Regions from separate parts of the Streptomyces sp. Tu6071 genome, predicted to be linked through region 2. Evidence: riboswitches for the same ligand, from Rfam matches in the RefSeq annotation. Region 2 holds a riboswitch; the other holds the start of a gene.
The links. A riboswitch is a leader RNA that binds a small molecule or an ion and turns the genes downstream of it on or off. The one in region 2 is predicted to bind glycine.
Positions count from the first base shown of each region.

Region 1: it holds a riboswitch for glycine, as region 2 does, so the genes downstream of both, gcvT (glycine cleavage system aminomethyltransferase GcvT) here and gcvP (aminomethyl-transferring glycine dehydrogenase) in region 2, are expected to answer to the same signal.

Region 1 is NZ_CM001165.1:2,150,374-2,156,131, reverse strand. It holds gene glyA (serine hydroxymethyltransferase) at 134-1,402, opposite strand; gene gcvH (glycine cleavage system protein GcvH) at 1,450-1,833, opposite strand; gene gcvT (glycine cleavage system aminomethyltransferase GcvT) at 1,971-3,110, opposite strand; glycine riboswitch at 3,255-3,358, opposite strand; gene STTU_RS08650 (AAA family ATPase) at 3,610-4,545, shown strand; gene STTU_RS08645 (enhanced serine sensitivity protein SseB) at 4,773-5,543, shown strand; gene STTU_RS08640 (enhanced serine sensitivity protein SseB C-terminal domain-containing protein) at 5,726-5,758, shown strand, end outside.
Region 2 is NZ_CM001165.1:6,831,864-6,837,621, reverse strand. It holds gene STTU_RS29035 (hypothetical protein) at 53-649, shown strand; gene STTU_RS29030 (DUF5999 family protein) at 905-1,108, shown strand; gene gcvP (aminomethyl-transferring glycine dehydrogenase) at 1,221-4,106, opposite strand; glycine riboswitch at 4,296-4,394, opposite strand; gene STTU_RS29020 (PRC-barrel domain-containing protein) at 4,538-4,909, shown strand; gene STTU_RS29015 (DNA polymerase IV) at 4,957-5,758, opposite strand, start outside.

The DNA of each region.
Region 1 (5,758 bases), 4.7 Mb from region 2:
GGGAACGGGGGACGTGCGGAAGAACAAACGGGTACGGGGGGCGCGCGGCCCGTCCCGCGCGCCGGGGGTCACTCCCCAGTGTGCGGGACGGGCCGGAAAGGGGCGAAAGGCCCCCGCGGGGTCGTACCCGGACTCAGGCGCCCAACGCCGGGTACAGCGGGTACTTCTCGGTGAGCGCCGTCACCCGCGCGCGCAGCGAGGCCGCGTCGTAGCCGGGCTTGAGCGCCTCGGCGATGATGTCGGCGACCTCGGCGAAGTCCGCCGCGCCGAAGCCGCGCGTCGCGAGCGCCGGGGTCCCGATGCGCAGACCCGAGGTGACCATCGGGGGACGCGGGTCGTTCGGGACCGCGTTGCGGTTGACCGTGATGCCGACTTCGTGGAGTCGGTCCTCGGCCTGCTGGCCGTCCAGCTCCGAGTGGCGCAGGTCGACGAGGACGAGGTGCACGTCCGTACCACCCGACAGGACCGAGACACCGTGCTCGGTGACGTCGGCGGCGACGAGGCGCTCCGCGAGGACGCGCGCGCCCTCCAGGGTCCGCGCCTGGCGGTCCTTGAAGTCGTCCGAGGCCGCGACCTTGAAGGCCACCGCCTTGCCCGCGATCACGTGCTCCAGCGGACCGCCCTGCTGACCGGGGAACACAGCCGAGTTGATCTTCTTCGCCAGCTCGGCCGTCGACAGGATCACGCCGCCGCGCGGCCCGCCCAGCGTCTTGTGCGTCGTCGTCGTGACGACGTGCGCGTGCGGCACCGGCGAGGGGTGCAGACCCGCCGCGACGAGCCCGGCGAAGTGCGCCATGTCGACCATGAGGTACGCGCCGACCTCGTCCGCGATCCGGCGGAACGCGGCGAAGTCGAGCTGACGCGGGTACGCCGACCAGCCGGCCACGATGAGCTTCGGCCGCGCCTCGCGCGCCAGCTTCTCGACCTGGTCCATGTCGACCCGGCCGGTCTCCTCGTCGACGTGGTACGCGACGACGTTGTAAAGCTTGCCGGAGAAGTTGATCTTCATGCCGTGGGTCAGGTGACCGCCGTGGGCCAGGTTCAGGCCCATGATCGTGTCGCCCGGCTTGAGCAGCGCGAACATCGCGGCGGCGTTCGCCTGCGCGCCCGAGTGCGGCTGCACGTTGGCGTGCTCGGCGCCGAAGAGCGCCTTGACCCGGTCGATCGCGAGCTGCTCGACCACGTCGACGTGCTCGCAGCCGCCGTAGTAACGACGGCCCGGGTAGCCCTCGGCGTACTTGTTGGTGAGCACCGAGCCCTGCGCCTCCATGACGGCGACGGGCGCGAAGTTCTCGGAGGCGATCATCTCCAGCGTGGACTGCTGGCGGTGCAGCTCGGCGTCGACCGCCGAGGCCACCTCGGGGTCGAGCTCGTGGAGCGGGGTGTTGAGGAGCGAAGACAAGAGTTCAGTCCCTATCGTGCGTCGTCTCGAACGTCGTCCGTGCGCCGTCAGGCGTCGGAGCCGGCGAAGGCCGCGTACTCCTCGGCGCTCAGCAGGTCGCCGGGCTCCTCGCTCACGCGCACCTTGAAGAGCCAGCCGCCCTCGAAGGGGGCAGAGTTGACGAGCGAGGGGTCCTCGACGACGTCCGAGTTGACCTCGGTGACCTCACCGTTGACGGGCGAGTACAGGTCGCTCACCGACTTCGTCGACTCCAGCTCGCCGCAGGTCTCGCCCGCCTCGACGCTGTCGCCGACCTCGGGGAGCTGCGCGTAGACGACGTCACCGAGCTGACCGGCGGCGTACGCCGTGATGCCGACCGTCGAGACGCCGTCCGCGGCGGCCGACAGCCACTCGTGCTCTTTGCTGTACCGCAGGTTCGTGGGGTTGCTCATGGCCTGAATTCTCCTGTACGCGGGGGAGTGGTGGGGAAAGGGGATGCGGGAGGCACGGGTACGGGACCGCGCCGTACGCGGAGCGCGCGCTCCCGTACGGACAGCGCCCGCGCGGCGCGCCCGGCGACTCGCGGACGCTACTTCTGCCGCTTGTAGAAGGGCAGCGCCACGACCTCGTACGGCTCCTGCTTGCCCCGGATGTCGACGCCGACGCCCTCCGTGCCCGGCGCGGCGTGCGCGGCGTCCACGTAGGCCATCGCGAGGGGCTTGCCGAGCGTCGGGGACGGGGCACCCGAGGTGACCTCGCCGACGACCTGCCCGTCCGCCACGACCGCGTACCCGGCGCGCGGGACCCGACGCCCCGCGGCGATCAGCCCGACGAGCTTGCGCGGCGGGGTGCTCGCGGCCTTCTCGGCGGCGGCCTCCAGTGCCTCGCGGCCGACGAAACGGCCCTCGTTCGACGTCTTCTCGAACTTCACGACGCGCCCGAGGCCCGCGTCGAACGGCGTGAGCGCGGTGCTCAGCTCGTGCCCGTACAGCGGCATCCCGGCTTCGAGCCGCAGCGTGTCGCGGCAGGCCAGCCCGCACGGCACCATGCCGGACCCGGTCCCCGCCGCGAAGAGCGCGCCCCACAGCTTCGGCGCGTCGGCAGGGGCGCAGAACAGCTCGAAACCGTCCTCGCCCGTGTAGCCGGTGCGCGCGATCATGACCGCGACGCCACCCGCGGAGCCGGGCAGGCCCGCGTAGTACTTGAGCCCGTCGAGGTCCGCGTCGGTGATCTTCGCGAGGATGCGGGCCGCCGCCGGACCCTGCACGGCGAGGAGCGCGTACGCGTCCCGGTCGTCGCGCACCTCGGCGTCGAAACCGGCCGCGCGCTCCCGCAGCGCGTCGAGGACGGTCTGCGCGTTGGAGGCGTTGGCGACGACGAGGTAGGTGTCGGCACCGGTGCGGTAGACGATGAGGTCGTCGAGGATGCCGCCGTCCTCGCGGCAGATCATCGTGTAGCGGGCGCGGCCCTCGTTCACGGAGCCGATGTTGCCGACGAGCGCGAAGTCGAGGAGGTCTACGGCCTGCGGCCCCGCGACGGTGATCTCGCCCATGTGGGAGAGGTCGAAGAGCCCGGCGCGCTCGCGCACCGCTGTGTGCTCCTCGCGCTCGCTGCCGTAGCGCAGCGGCATGTCCCAGCCGGCGAAGTCGGTCATCGTCGCGCCGAGCGCGCGGTGCGCGGCGTCGAGCGCGGTCCTGCGGAGGGGGGCGGTGTCTGGCGTGTCGCTCATGCGGTCGGCTCCCAGAAACGAGACGGGCGAGGTGGTTCCTCCCCATCTGTCATCGGGACCTGAGAGGTTCGCCATGACCCGCGCGCGGCGGGCGGACTTGCACCGTGGGTGGGACCGGTCGCCCGGCCCGCTTTTCAGATGTGCCTCGCCCGCGCGGTATCGGGGCCTGAGAGATTCAAGGGAGGGACTTGCTCCTTCGGCGCCCCGGAGCGGCTGTGCGGCTCCCGGGACTCTCCCGCGCGGATTCAAGCGGCCGTTATGAGGTTGTCCAGCCGTCCGGCCCTGGAGCCGTCGCGCTGGGGTGAAGCGGTCGATCGCCGCCATCATCGCACGCCTCTCCGGGCGACAGAAGGGGCATCCCGCCCCCCGGTGGCGAGGTGCGTCACGCCGGGATTCCCGCACCCCCGGGCTGGGCACTGTCCCGGTAGTCCGCATTACCTTCTCTTTACTCTGAGGGGGCGTGCGGCGGGCGGACCGCGAGCACGGGGGAGGAATCGCGATGCGGCAGCAGACCGGCACGGAGCGTGGCGACACGGGTACGGGGGGACGGGCTGGGGCGGGGGCGGGTACGGGAGCGCGGGGCGGGGCGGGTACGGGGGAGCGGGCCGAGGTGGGCGCGGGGGCGAGTGCGGGGGAGCGCGGCCGTGCGGGCGCGGGCGGTGGCGGGGGAGTGGGCAGTGGTGCGGCGGAGCGGGCCGAGGTGGGCGCGCGTAGTGGTGCGAGGGAGTCCGGCGGTGCGAGGGGCGCGGCACCGTACGCCGGGGACGCGCCCGCGCACCGGGCCGCGCCCCGCGTCCTGGACCTGCGCGAAGGCGCCCCGTACGCCCCCCGGCGGCTACGGTTCGCCGAGGGCGACCTCGTGGCCGTCTCCGGGCTCCCCGGCAGCGGCAAGTCGACGCTCCTGGCCCGCCTCGCCGCCGCCCGCACCATCGACTCGCAGGACACCCGCGAGCGCTGGGCGGCCCGGCTGCCCGCCCTGCCCTACGCCCTCTACCGGCCGCTCGTCCGCCTCGACCACTACCGCGTCCTGCTGCGCGCCGCCCTCACCACGCGCGAGAGCCTCCTCGTGCACGACTGCGGGACGCTGCCCTTCGTCCGGGCCCTGCTCGCCCTCGCCGCCCGCCGCCGCGGCACCCGCTTCCACCTGCTCTTCCTCGACGTCTCCCCGCCGCTCGCCCGCGCCGGTCAGCGCGCCCGCGGACGCGAGGTGAGCCGGTACGCCTTCGCCCGCCACCGCAGGGCCGCGGGCAGGCTGCGCGCACGGGCCGCGCGCGGGCTGCTCCCCCGCGGCTGCGCCCACCTCGTCCTCCTCGACCGCGAGGCCGCGGCGGAACTGGCGGCACTCGACTTCGTACCCCCGCCGCGACCCCGGGCGACACCGCACACGACGAAGGGCCCCGCGCTCCCCGCGCCGCGCGGCGCGGCGGACGGCTGAGCGGGTCCGGGGCCCAGCCGACCCCGGTCCGGGGCCGGTCGGGGACCGGTCCGAGGCCGGTCGGGGGCCAGTCCGAGGCCGGTCGGGGCCGTGCCAGGGCCGGGCCGCCTGTCGGCGCCGCGCGCTACAGTGCGCCCGCAAGCAGCGAACGGCAGCGGCCCCGCGCACAGCGGCGGCCCGGTGAACGACAGCGGGTCAGGCGCCCGCGGGCTCAGGGTGGGAAGCGGATGAACGTTCCGGCGCAGACGACGGCCGAGACCGCGCCGTACGGCGGATGGCCGGGCAACGAGCTGGAGCAGGTGCTCGTCGCCTCGCTCGGCGTGCCGGGCGCGGGCGGGCGCATCGTCGAGACGCTCGGGCGCGCCACGATATGGGTGCCGCTGCCCAAGGGCGGCGGCCCCGAGAGCATGGCGCTCGACCTCCCGGCGGTCGAGCTGGACGGACAGGCGTACGTGCCGGTCTTCAGCTCCCAGTCGCAACTGCTCGGCGTCATGGGCACGTACACGCCTTTCGCCGAGGTCGCCGCGATCGACTTCGCGCGCGGACTGCCCGCGCAGCTCGGCATCCTCCTCAACCCCGAGGGCACCGTCACCGTGCCCCTGCCGCCGCCCGCCGTCGCCGAACTGTGCCGCGCGGGGCGCACGGTGCTCGACGGGCCGGGCGGCGGCGGCCGGGTGCGGCTGCGCGAACCGGACTGGCAGGTGGACCCGGTGGACTTCCTGAGCGCCGCCGCCGAGGAGTTCGCCGTCACCGGGCTCGTCCGCACCGCCCGCCGCTGCCTCGCGGAGGTCGAGGACCAGCCGCCCTCCCTCTTCGTGGGCGTGGAACTGAGCGACCCGGCGGGCGGCGAGGCGGTGCTCGACGCGCTCGGGCGCGCGCTCGGCCGGGCCCCCGTCGCCTGGCCGGTCAACCTGATCCTCCTCGACGTGGCCCAGGACCCGGTCGCCGACTGGCTGCGGGGCCGGGTGCGCCCCTTCCACACGGCCGCGGGGTACTGAGCCGCCGGGGAGCGCGCGAGGACCGGTCCGCGCGCCGAACTGGTTTCATGGGAGGTCGCGCGCGGGTCGGGGACGACGTCGCGCGGCGCTTCGGCACGAGGTCGCGCGCGGCGCGGCCCTGCGCTCCGGGACCGGGGCCAGTACGGTGGGGCGGTCGATTCACGACGAAGGGGCGGTCACAGGTGAGTGCGTCGGGCACGGCGGCCGGGGGCGAG
Region 2 (5,758 bases):
GCCGTCGTACCGCCCGCTCCACCAGCCTGTCGCACGAGAGAGGCTCCCGCCCATGCCCCTGCACCTTCCGCCTGCCCCCGCGGCCGGCCTGCGCAGCGTCCGCACCGCCCTGGCATCGCCGACCGCCGTCCACGAGGCCCCCACCCCCGCGCTGCGCACCGCACGCGGCCCGCTCATCGCCGAGCCGGGCCTTCCGGTGCACGTCCTGGACCCCACCGCCCCCCGCTCGGCGGGGCGCACCCGCCTGAACTCCTGGCGCTTCACCGTTCGCAACGGCGATCGCCCGCTCGCGGTCGGTGAGGCGCGGCTGACGGCGGACGGGTGGACCTTCTCGCACTTCTTCGAGGGCCCTTACGTCAACGCCGCCGACCGGGCCATGCACGAGGCGGACGCCCTGAGCACCCCGTACCAGGCGCGGCTGCTCTCCGTCCCCGCCCTCTACATGCTCATGCTGTGGCTGCACACCGATGTCGCCGACATGTCCGCGGAGAGCGCGCTCGGCGAGCAGGACCTCCTGGTGCCGCTCGCCCCGGCCCCGCCCGGCTTCACCGCGTACCTGCCGCTGCGCGCCGCGCAGTTCCTGCCCGTGCTGGAACGGAGGCTGGCCCCTCCGGCGTCCCCCGCCGGACTGCTCGACAGCCTCGCCTGAGGACGGCCCGGTTCGCCGTAGTCCTCGCGGACTACGGCGAACCACCCGAACGGGCAAGGCCGTTCAGCGAACCGCCCGCACGGGTGAAGCGTCCTTGTCCGAGGAGGCCCGCTCTCGCGAAATCCCTGCGGCAGCGGCCTCCCGGGGGAAGACTTGCGACCAGCAACCGATACGGGGGATGCGGTCATGACCATCGAGGAACCCACCGGCCTCACGAGCCGGCCGAGCCCCACGAGCCAGCGAGAGACCGGAACCATGTGCCAGCACCAGCCACCCTGCCCCACCGCCCTCTCCGCCGACCGGGACGCCGCCCTGCCGGTGGCCCACCACCCGGAGCAGGGCTGGAGTCTGCTGTGCAACGGGGTCCTGCTCTTCGAGGACACCGGCGAAATCCTCCCGGACGGCAGCGTCATCGCCCCGCACCGCCCGGCGGCGGACACGGTGACGACGGCGGCCTGAGCCGCCCGGACGGACCGGACGCACGGCGCGGGGCCGGTACGGAGAGACGATCTCCGTACCGGCCCCGCGTTTCCCATGGGGGGAGTCGAGCGCCCTCGGGGGGCGGACCGGCTCAGTCCTCGTAGGCGTCCAGCGGCGGGCAGGAGCACACGAGGTTCCGGTCGCCGAACGCCTGGTCGATCCGGCGCACCGGCGGCCAGTACTTCGTCGTCGGGTCGACGTGGCCCGGGAAGACGGCCTCGGCGCGCTCGTAGGCGTGCTCCCACTCCCCCGCGAGCGCCCGCGCGGTGTGCGGGGCGTTGCGCAGCGGGTTGTCCTCGGCGGGCCACGTACCGGCCGCGACCTTCTCGATCTCGGCGCGAATGGCGATCATCGCCTCGCAGAAACGGTCCAGCTCGGCGAGGTTCTCGCTCTCGGTCGGCTCGATCATGAGCGTCCCGGCGACCGGGAAGGACATCGTCGGGGCGTGGAAGCCGTAGTCGATGAGGCGCTTGGCGATGTCGTCGACGCTGACGCCCGTGGTCTTCGTCAGCTCGCGCAGGTCCACGATGCACTCGTGCGCGACGAGCCCGGCGGGGCCGGTGTAGAGCACGGGGAAGTGCGGCTCCAGGCGCTTGGCGATGTAGTTCGCCGAGAGCACGGCGACCTGCGTGGCCTCCTTGAGCCCCTCGCCGCCCATGAGCCGCACGTACGCCCAGGAGATCGGGAGGATGCCCGCGGAGCCCCACGGCGCGGCCGAGACCGGGCCGACCCCGGTCTCGGGCCCCGCCGCCGGCTGGAGCGGGTGGTTGGGGAGGTACGGGGCGAGGTGCTCGCGGACGCCGATCGGGCCGACGCCGGGGCCGCCGCCGCCGTGCGGGATGCAGAAGGTCTTGTGCAGGTTGAGGTGCGAGACGTCGCCGCCGAAGTGGCCGGGCCGCGCGAGGCCGACGAGGGCGTTGAGGTTGGCGCCGTCGATGTAGACCTGGCCACCGGCCTCGTGCACGGCCGCGCAGACGTCGGCGACGTGCTCCTCGAAGACGCCGTGCGTCGAGGGGTACGTGATCATGAGCACGGCGAGTTCGTCGCGGTGCTTGTCGATCTTGGCGTGGAGGTCGTCGAGATCCACCTCGCCGTCCTCGGCGGTCTTGACGACGACGACCTTCATCCCGGCCATGACGGCGGACGCGGCGTTGGTGCCGTGCGCCGAGGAGGGGATGAGGCAGACGGTACGGGCCGTGTCGCCGTTCGCGCGGTGGTAGCCGCGCACCGCGAGCAGCCCGGCCAGCTCGCCCTGGGAACCGGCGTTCGGCTGGAGCGAGACCCTGTCGTACCCGGTGACCTCGGCGAGCCGCTCCTCCAGCTCACGGATCAGCTCCAGGTACCCCTGCGCCTGCGAGACGGGCACGAAGGGGTGCAGGGAACCGAACTCGGGCCAGGTGACGGGCTCCATCTCGGTCGTCGCGTTGAGCTTCATCGTGCAGGAGCCGAGCGGGATCATGCCCCGGTCCAGGGCGTAGTCCTTGTCGGAGAGCGAGCGCAGGTAGCGCAGCATCGCCGTCTCGGAGCGGTGCGCGTGGAAGACCGGGTGGCTCAGGTACGTGCTCGTACGGCGCAGCGCCCCGGGGAGCGCGTCCTCCGCCGAGGCGTCGAGCGCCTCGATGTCGGCGCTGACGCCGAAGGCGGCCCAGACGGCGGCGAGGCGGGCGCGGTCGGTGGTCTCGTCGCAGGCGAGCGAGAGCGTGTCCGCGTCCACGCGGTAGAGGTTGACGCCCTGCTCGCGAGCGGCGGCGAGGATCGCGTCGGCGCGGCCGGGGACGGTCACGGTGAGGGTGTCGAAGTACTCGCCGTGGGCGACGGCGACGCCCCCGGCGCGCAGCCCGGCGGCGAGCAGGCTCGCGTAACGGTGGGTGCGCTCGGCGATCGCGCGCAGTCCGTCCGGGCCGTGGTAGACCGCGTACATCCCGGCCATGACCGCGAGGAGGACCTGCGCGGTGCAGATGTTGCTCGTCGCCTTCTCGCGGCGGATGTGCTGCTCGCGGGTCTGGAGGGCGAGGCGGTACGCCTTGTCGCCGTCCGCGTCCACGGAGACGCCGACGAGGCGTCCGGGCAGGCTGCGCGCGTGCGCCTCGCGGACGGCCATGTAGCCCGCGTGCGGGCCGCCGAAGCCCATCGGGACACCGAAACGCTGCGTCGTGCCGACGGCGATGTCCGCGCCCAGTTCGCCGGGCGGGGTCAGCAGGGTGAGCGCGAGCAGGTCGGCGGCGACGGTGACCACGGCGTTGACCGCGTGCGCCTGCTCGATGACGGGGCGCAGGTCCCGTACGGCCCCGGAGGCGCCCGGGTACTGGAGGAGGACGCCTGTGACGCCGCCCTCGGCGTACTCGGCGGGCAGGCCCTGGGACAGGTCGGCGACGACGACCTCGACGCCCGTCGGCTCGGCGCGGGTGCGCAGCACGGCGACGGTCTGCGGGAAGGTGTCGGCGTCGACGAGGTAGACGCCCTTCTTGACCTTGCCGACGCGCCGCGAGAGGGCCATCGCCTCGGCCGCGGCGGTGCCCTCGTCGAGCAGCGAGGCGCCCGAGGTGGGCAGCCCGGTGAGGTCGGCGACCATCGTCTGGAAGTTGAGCAGCGCCTCCAGGCGGCCCTGCGAGATCTCCGGCTGGTACGGCGTGTACGCGGTGTACCAGGCAGGGTTCTCCATGACGTTGCGCAGGATGACCGGCGGCGTGAAGGTGCCGTAGTAGCCGAGGCCGATCATGGAGTCCACGACCTCGTTGCGCCGGGCGAGGGCGCGCAGTTCGGCGAGGACCTCGGCCTCGGTGCGCGCGGCGGGGAGCTGGAGCGCCTCGGCGGAGCGGATCACCTCGGGCACGGCGGCGGCGGTGAGTTCGTCGAGCGAGCCGAAGCCGACCTGGGCGAGCATCTTCGCCCGCGCCTCGGCGTCGGGCCCGATGTGGCGCTGGGCGAAGGGAGTGCCCTCTTCCAGCCGGGTCAGCGGGGTGCGGTGGACGGTCATCTGCGGGGGCCTCCTGGTCGGCGCGACCTGCACCGGATACCACCTGCGGGTACCCGGACGGCCTCCCCCTCTGTCATCCGGACCTGAGAGCTTCACCTTCACGGACGCACGCGCCCGCGCAGGCTTGCACCGTCGGTGAGGACCGACGCCCCGCGTACCCGCCGGACGCGTCCTGCTTTCCAGAGTGACCTCACCCGCGCGGTACAGGGGCCTGAGAGATTCCGGGGAGGATTTGCTCCTTCGGCGTCCCCGGTGTCGAGCTCCGGGGCACTCTCCCGCACAGGGTCAGCAGCCAATGGCCAGCGTACCAGCGGCGCGCCGGGCGGGTCAGGGGCGGCGGGGCGCCGAGTGGCCGCCGGAGCGGAAGTGCCTTTACGTAGGGGTACGAGCCCTACGGCCCCGCAGCGCGGGCGCCGACACCAGGAGGTGCCGTGGAGACCGATATCGACCCGCACGCCCTGATCGGTCGCAAGGCGGTGGACCACGAGGGTGCCCGGATCGGCACCGTGGACGAGGTGTACCTCGACGACGCCACCGGAATCCCCGAGTGGGCGGCGATACGCACCGGCCTCTTCAGCAGGGACGCCTTCGTCCCCCTGGAGCCGAGCCGGCTCGTCTCGGGCGTCCTGCGCGTCCCCTTCGCACGCGCCCTCATCAAGGACGCGCCCGACTTCGGCGTGGGCCGCCACCTCTCGCCGCAGCAGGAACTCCAGCTCTACCGCCACTACGGCCTCGACGCGAACCCCCCGGAACCGCACGAGGACGTCGAGTTCGGGAGCATCGCGGGCCGCGAGGACGCCTGAGGGCCCCGCTCCCCTGTCGATTCCCGGCCACCTTCCGGCACCAGCGTCTACGGCACCCCCGCCGCCCCCGGCCGCACCTCGCCCGTGCCCGTGCCCCGCACCAGCGGAAGCGGTTCCCCCGCGCTCAGCTCCGGGTCGTCGACGGCGAAGGTCCGTACGCGCCCCGGGCGCTCGTCGTACGGCGTCTCGAAGCGCACGGTGACCCGCCCGAGCCCGCTGCCCTGCACCCAGCCGGGCCCGTGCTCCGTGTGCACGACGTCCTGGCCCGGCCGCCACCGCGGCGCGGGCGGCACTGACGGCACGGGCACGGGCGAGGTCACCCGGAGCGGTTCGGGGGCCAGGGCGAGGGGTTCCTCCCCCGCCGTCGTCCGCGCGAACAGCACCTCCTGCGTGAAGTCGGCGAGCCCGGAGACACCGACCCCGAGCAGCCGCACCCCGCCCGTCGTGTCCACGAGTTCCAGGAGCCGCGCCGCCGCCTCGCGCACGACGGCCGGGTCGTCGGTCGGCGCGCGCAGCGTCTCGGAGCGTGTGAGCGTCGAGAAGTCGTACCGGCGGACCTTGAGCACCACGGTCCGCCCCGAGCGCCCGCTCGCCCGCAGCCGCCCCACGCAGCGGTCGGCGAGCGCGGCGACCTCGGCCCGTACCCGTACCCGGTCGTGGATGTCCAGGTCGTACGTGTCCTCGACCGAGACCGATTTCCCCTCCCGCTCGGCGACGACGGGCCGCTCGTCGTGCGCGAGCGACATCGCGTACACCCCCGCGCCGTGCGCCTTCCCGAGCAGCCGTACGAGTTCGTCCTCGCCCGCCTCCGCGATCTCCCCGATCGTGCTGATCCCGGCCCTGCGCAGG